One region of the Methylobacterium sp. WL9 genome, then DNA from elsewhere that is predicted to be linked to it. Evidence: predicted binding sites of a transcription regulator. Region 1 holds the regulator's gene; the other holds the start of a gene.
What was found. Region 1 encodes HrcA, which represses chaperone genes, less so after heat shock. Its sites were predicted from a motif close to GTTAGCACTCNCNNNNNGNGAGTGCTAAC; they were not measured.
Positions count from the first base shown of each region.

Region 2: groES (co-chaperone GroES) is a predicted target of HrcA. The motif match lies at 1,471-1,499, and genes of this name have one in related genera.

Region 1 is NZ_VRVE01000091.1:12,576-15,981, reverse strand. It holds partial or broken gene FV217_RS19245 (DUF1236 domain-containing protein) at 1-566, shown strand, start outside; gene hrcA (heat-inducible transcriptional repressor HrcA) at 623-1,717, opposite strand; gene FV217_RS19235 (type 1 glutamine amidotransferase domain-containing protein) at 1,850-2,428, opposite strand; gene FV217_RS19230 (hypothetical protein) at 2,579-2,800, shown strand; gene FV217_RS19225 (hypothetical protein) at 2,870-3,259, opposite strand.
Region 2 is NZ_VRVE01000013.1:13,452-16,857, reverse strand. It holds gene groL (chaperonin GroEL) at 1-1,020, opposite strand, end outside; gene groES (co-chaperone GroES) at 1,113-1,403, opposite strand; gene FV217_RS07085 (magnesium transporter CorA family protein) at 1,613-2,626, shown strand; gene FV217_RS07080 (polysaccharide biosynthesis C-terminal domain-containing protein) at 2,729-3,406, shown strand, end outside.

The sequences.
Region 1 (3,406 bases):
GCGAGGAGGGTTCTGCGGGCGGTGCCCGTGGTGGCGCGGCGGGTCGCGAGGACGGCAAGGCCGGTGCAGCCGGCGAGAAGAGCGGCAAGCCGGGTGCAACCGGTGAGAAGGGTGCAGCGGGCGAGCGCGACGGTAAAACCGATCGCGGCGATCGCGACGGCAAGGGCGACAGGGACGGCAAGGCCGACCGTGGTGATCGTGACGGCAAGGCCGATCGCGGCGACCGGGATGGTAAGACGGATCGTGGTGATCGCGAAGGACGCGGCGGAGCCGGAGAGCGCGCTGGTCGTGGCCAGGCCGCAGGCGCCTCGCGCAGCCTGAGCACGACCCAGCGCACCGAGTTCCGCTCGACCCTTGCCCGCGGAGGCGTCCGCCCGCTGACCAACGTGAACTTCAACGTCAGCGTCGGCACGGCCATCCCGCGCTCGGTTCGGCTCAACCCGCTGCCGGCGGCGATCCTGACCCTGGTGCCGGCCTATCGCGGCTACGACTACGTGCTCGTCGGCGACGACATCGTGATCATCGATCCCGACACCTACGAGATCATCGACGTGATCCCGGCCTGATCATCGATCGATCGAGACCAGAGGGCGGGGCTTCGGCTCCGCCCTTTTTCGTGCCCTCAGCGCTGGCGTTCGAGCAGGCCCGAGACCACGCGGGCGGTGTAGTCGACCATCGGCACGATGCGGGCGTAGTTCAGCCGCGTCGGCCCGATCACGCCGACGACCCCGACGATCTTCTGGTCGCCGTCGCGAAACGGCGCGGCGATCAGCGAGGAGCCGGAGAGGGAAAACAGCTTGTTTTCCGAGCCGATGAAGATCCGAACGCCGTCGCCGCCCTCGGCGCGCGAGAGCAGCTCGATCACGTCCTTCTGGGTCTCCAGGTCGTTGAACAGCAGGCGGATGCGTTCGAGATCTTCCACCGCGCGCAGGTCGTCGAGGAGGTTGGCCTGGCCGCGCACGATGAGCTGGCGCGCCTCCGACGGCCCGACGGCTGTTGCGAGTCCCGCATCGACGAGGCGCTCGGTCAGCACGTCGATCTCGCGCTTCATCGCTTGCCGGCCGGCCTCGATGTCGAGGCGCAGGGTGTCGAGGGTGCGGCCTTGGAGGCGCGCGTTCAGGTAGTTCGAGGCCTCCTGCAGGGCACCCGTGGGCAGCCCGGGCGGCAGGTCGACGAGGCGGTTCTCGACGCCGCCGTCGACCGACACCAGCACCACGAGGGCACGGGCCGGGTCGAGGCGCACGAATTCGATATGCTTGAGCTGGGCGTTCGCCTTGGTGGTCAGCACCACTCCGGCGCCGCGCGAGATGCCGGACAGCAGGCTGGAGGCCTCCGCGAGCGCGCTGTCGAAGGTATGGCGGGAAGCGGCGGCGCGCATCTGCGCCTCGATCCGCGTCTTCTCCTCCTGGCCGACATCGCCGAGCTCCATCATCGCGTCGACGAAGAAGCGCAGGCCCTGCTCGGTCGGCAGCCGCCCGGCCGAGGTATGGGGCGCGAAGATCAGTCCGGAATGCTCCAGGTCCGACATCACGTTGCGGATCGAGGCGGGCGAGAGCGCCATCGGCAGGATTCGCGCGAGGTTGCGCGAGCCGAGCGGCTCCCCCGTGGTGAGGTAGCTCTCGACGATCTGCCGGAAGATCTCGCGCGAGCGCTCGTTCAGCGTCGCCAGCGCGAGCGCTTGCTGATGGGAGGAGAGGAAGGGGCTGTTTTCGGTCACGTTTTCAATCCTGACCGACGATTGTGTCCGGCCGTGGGTCCGGGATCAATCCGTTCGTACGGGACCACCAATGCGGAACGCCGCCCGCCCCGAAAGGACGGACGGCGTTGGGTGACGCATTCGCTCGATGGATCAGGCGGCGAGGCTGCGCGGCTCGTGCCGGCCTTCCTTCACCTCCTCGATGATCTTGGCGCAGAAGGCGTCGAGATCGCCGGGATTGCGGCTGGTGATGATGCCGCCGTCGGTCACGACCTGCTCGTCGACCCAATGGCCGCCGGCATTGACCACGTCGGTCTTGATCGAGCCGAACGAGGTCAGCTTGCGACCCTTCACCGCGCCGGCGTCGATCAGCAGCCACGGTGCGTGGCAGATCGCGGCGACGACCTTGCCCGAGGTCAGGAAGCTCTTGATGATCTCGAGCGCCTTCGGCTCGAGCCGCAGCTTGTCCGGGTTGATCTGGCCGCCGGGAAGCACGAGGGCGTCGTAATCGCTCGGATTCACGCTCTCCAGATCCTTGTCGACCGTCACGCTCTTGCCCCAGTCGGTCTTGTCCCAACCGCGGATCGCGTCCTTGGACTGGCGGGACGTCGGCGCGGCGACATGCACCGTCGCGCCTATTTCAGACAGTTTCTCCTGCGGTACCGTCAGTTCGCTCTGCTCGAATCCGTCGGTCGCGAGAATGAGAATCTTGGTCTGGCTGATGTCCGGCATCGGCAATACTCCATCAATGTTGGGTGTTGCCCGGCCAACGAGGCGCTCCGAACCATGTTCCCGCGGCAATTCGCAACAAGATCGTCCCGGAACCCCGGCGTTGCTCGGAGATTGCTCCTGCATCCCCACAACCGATCGAGGAGCTGCGCCATGGCCAATCCCGGCATGCCGACCCCCGAACCGTTTCCCGGCGGCAACATTCCCGGCGACCTTCCGCCACCGGTCGAGCCCGGCGATCTGCCGGATATCGGACCGACGGGCCCCCGCACGCCCTATCCGGTGAACGATCCCGATATCGACGAGCCCATGGGACCGGGCTCCGAGCCGGATTACCTGCCCGGCGGCCCGAGCGATCCGGGTATCCGGCTCTGATCGCGCCCCATCGAAGCTAACGAGGCCCTTCGCGCAGCAATCCGGCGCGGAGGGCTTTTTCGTTTGCGGTCAGTGCCCGCCGTGGGAGGTGCGCACGTCGCGGGGGGCGGCCAGGATCTCGGCGAGGCTGGTAGCGACGTGCCGGGCCTCCTCGTCGGTGAGTCGGAGCTGGAACGGCGGCAACGCCCCGGCCTGCAGCGCTACCACGGGCTGACCCTGTTCGTCGGTGCCGACCTCGATCGCCGAGGAGGTCACGTCGAGCATCGCGATGTCCTCCTCGTTCAATTCCTCCGGCATTTCGGGCTCGTCGCCGTCGTCGATCGCGGTCAGCAATTGACCCACGGCGCGTACGAGCGCCCGGGCGGCCCGGGCATCCATCACGACGGCGGTCGACTGCTCGTCTTTTTGAAAAGACAACTGAATGTTCGCGCCTTCGAGGGAAACCGAGATGCCCGCCATGGAATGCCTAACTGCTTGGAGCCGAACCGTATATGGACCGGCGCTCGCGAAAACGACAGGGCTGCATGGCCGCCGCGACCCCGCGGCCAACGGGTTTCGCGCCCCGGAAAGCGTCCGCACCGTCTTGTTGTGGCCGCTTCGATCCTC
Region 2 (3,406 bases), on a different contig from region 1:
GGACTTCTCGCCGGCGCCGTCGATGATCGTGGTGGTCTCCTTCTCGATGCGGACGCGCTTGGCGCGGCCGAGCATCGGGAGCTGGACGTTCTCGAGCTTGATTCCGAGGTCCTCGGCGATCATCTGGCCCTTGGTCAGGATTGCGATGTCCTCAAGCATGGCCTTGCGGCGATCGCCGAAGCCCGGAGCCTTGACGGCCGCGACCTTGAGGCCGCCGCGCAGCTTGTTCACGACAAGCGTGGCCAAAGCCTCACCCTCGATGTCCTCGGCGATGATGACGAGCGGCTTGCCGGTCTGCACCACGGCCTCGAGAACCGGCAGCATCGCCTGGAGCGACGAGAGCTTCTTCTCGTGGATGAGGATGTAGGGATCCTCGAGCTCGGCGACCATCTTCTCCGCGTTGGTGATGAAGTACGGGGAGAGATAGCCGCGGTCGAACTGCATGCCCTCGACGACGTCGAGCTCGGTCTCGGCGGTCTTGGCCTCTTCGACGGTGATGACACCCTCGTTGCCGACCTTCTGCATGGCATGGGCGATCATCTCGCCGATTTCCTTGTCGCCGTTCGACGAGATCGTCCCGACCTGGGCGACTTCGCTCGACTCGGCGACCTTCTTGGCGCGGCCGATGATGTCCTTCACCGCGGCGGCCGTGGCGAGGTCGATGCCGCGCTTCAGGTCCATCGGGTTCATGCCGGCGGCCACGTACTTGGTGCCCTCGCGGACGATCGCCTGGGCGAGCACGGTCGCAGTGGTGGTGCCGTCGCCGGCGATGTCGTTGGTCTTCGAGGCCACTTCGCGCACCATCTGGGCGCCCATGTTCTCGAACTTGTCGGAGAGCTCGATCTCCTTGGCGACGGTGACGCCGTCCTTGGTGATGCGGGGCGCGCCGAAGCTCTTGTCGATGACGACGTTGCGGCCCTTGGGGCCGAGCGTGACCTTCACCGCATCCGCGAGAATGTCGACGCCGCGCAGCATCTTATCGCGGGCGTCGGACGAGAAACGAACGTCTTTCGCTGCCATGTGCTAAGTCCTTTCAAGGTATGGGAAAAGCCCCAAGGCGCGCTCCTGGGAGCGGCCTCAAAGGGCTGTCGTTCGAAGGAAGGCTGCGTCGCTTAGAGTGCGACGACGCCCATGATGTCGGATTCCTTCATGATCAGGAGGTCCTGACCGTCGATCTTGACTTCGGTGCCGGACCACTTGCCGAACAGCACGCGGTCGCCGGCCTTGACGTCGAGCGGGTTGATGCGGCCGGACTCATCACGGGCGCCTGCGCCGACGGCGAGAACTTCGCCCTCTTGCGGCTTTTCCTTGACGGTATCCGGGATGATGATGCCGCCCTTCGTCTTCTCTTCACCCTCAATGCGGCGAACGACGACTCGGTCGTGCAGCGGACGGAACTTCATGAGCTGCCCTCTTGCTTCGAATTCTGGGATGGTCTTGATGCGGCGAAGACCGCGTCACGACCCGCTCGTTAGCACTCTCCATCGGTGAGTGCCAGCGGCAGCGGCGAGATAGGCACGACCGATTTTCGAGTCAAGGAGCGCTGCCGTTCGACAGAACGGGAAAAACGGCGTCTCCCGAAGCGCGCGCCGCCGGAAGGTTCGTTCTCCGCATGATCAGTCTCCACGGGCCGCACGGCCCGGTCGATCACGCCGGCCTGATGGCCGGCGGGGGCCTGCCTGAGCATGCAGTCTGGATCGATCTGCTCGATCCGACCGAGGAGGAGGCCCGGCAGGTCGAGGCGGCCACCGGCCTCAGGGTGCCGTCGCGCGCCGCCCTGAGCGAGGTCGAATCGTCGAGCCGCCTGCGCCGGCTCAAGAGCGGCGGCCTCTCGCTGTCCTCGCCGATGATCACCTTCGACCGCACCGATCTCGCCTTGAAGCCGCTCGGCTTCGTGCTCACCAAGGAGCACCTCGTCACCATCCGCTTCGCCGATCTGCGCTCCTACGACACCGTGAAGACGCGGGTGGCCGAGCATGACGGCGATTGCACCACGAGCATCGACATCTTCCTTCTGGTGATCGAGGAGCTCGTCGACGGCCTCGCCGACACGCTGGAGGAGATGTCGAGCGATCTCGGCTCGCTCTCGACGCGGATCTTCGACTTCGACCCCGCCGCCCGCGCCGGCTCCGACAACGGCAGCCGCGGCTCGCCGAAGCGGCGCGATCTGGCGTTGCGCCGGCTGCTCCGCTCCATCGGCCGGCAGGGCAAGTCGCTCGCGAAGGTCCGCGCCAGCCTGCTCGGGCTGGAGCGGATCGTGCCCTTCGTGAAGGATTCCTGTCCGCAGATGCTGGGCGCGGACGCGGAGGAGAGCCCGCGCTTCGACACGCTCTCGCGCGACATCGACTCCCTCGACGAGTTCGAGACGCGCCAGTCGGAAACCCTGCAGTTCCTGCTCGATGCGGCGCTCGGCCTGATCAACATCGAGCAGAACAACGCCTTCCGGGTGCTCACCGTGGTCTCGGTGGTCGGCATCCCGCCGACGCTGATCGCCTCGATGTACGGCATGAACTTCAAGCACATGCCCGAACTCGAATGGGCCTACGGCTACCCCTATGGCCTCGCGCTGATCGCGCTCTCGGCGCTGATCCCGATCCTGATCTTTCGGGTGAAGGGCTGGGTGTAGAGGGCAGGGGGCCCGCGTTCAGCCTTTCTTGGCGGCTCGCCCCGAGAATGCCGCGGGCGGCGGTCTAGACGACCGGCGCGTCCGAGCGGGATTCCTGCACCGATGGCCGTGATCGTCGCCTTCGTCATCAACTCGGCCCTGAACCTGCTGCTCGGCCTGCTCATCGCCAAGATGCTCGGGCCGGCGGATTTCGGCCGTTTCGCGCTGGCCACCGCCGGGGCCGTGGTGCTGAACACGCTGCTGTTCGAGTGGCTGCGGCTCTCGGCGACGCGGTTCTATTCGGCCCGCGTGCGCGACGGCGAGCCCTGGATCCGAGCCGGGCTAGACCGGGCCTACTGCGTGCTCGCCATCGCGCTCCTCGCCTTCGCCGCACTCTGTGCCGGGCTCGGCCTCGCGATCGATCCGAGCCCCGAGAGCCGGCTCGCCATCACCGCCGCGACCGCGCTGACCGCCGTCGGCATCGGCGTGTTCGATTACCATGCGGCCCTCGCCCGCGCCCGCTTCGTCGGCGGGACCTATCTCAAGCTCGTGGTCTGGAAGAACGTCTTCGGCCTCGTTCTGATGGCGGGCACGGCCTGGTACTTCCCGCAGCCGGTCTGGGTGCTGCTCGCGGGCGCGGCGTCCCAGGCGCTCGCCGTCGTGGTGATGCGCGCCGCGCTGCACGACAGGCCCGGCACTTTCGCGCCGGAGCGGAGCCGGCAGACCCTGCGGCTGTTCGCGGCCTACGGGCTGCCGCTGATCGCCGCCAACGCGATCTACCAGCTGATGCCCTTCATCAAC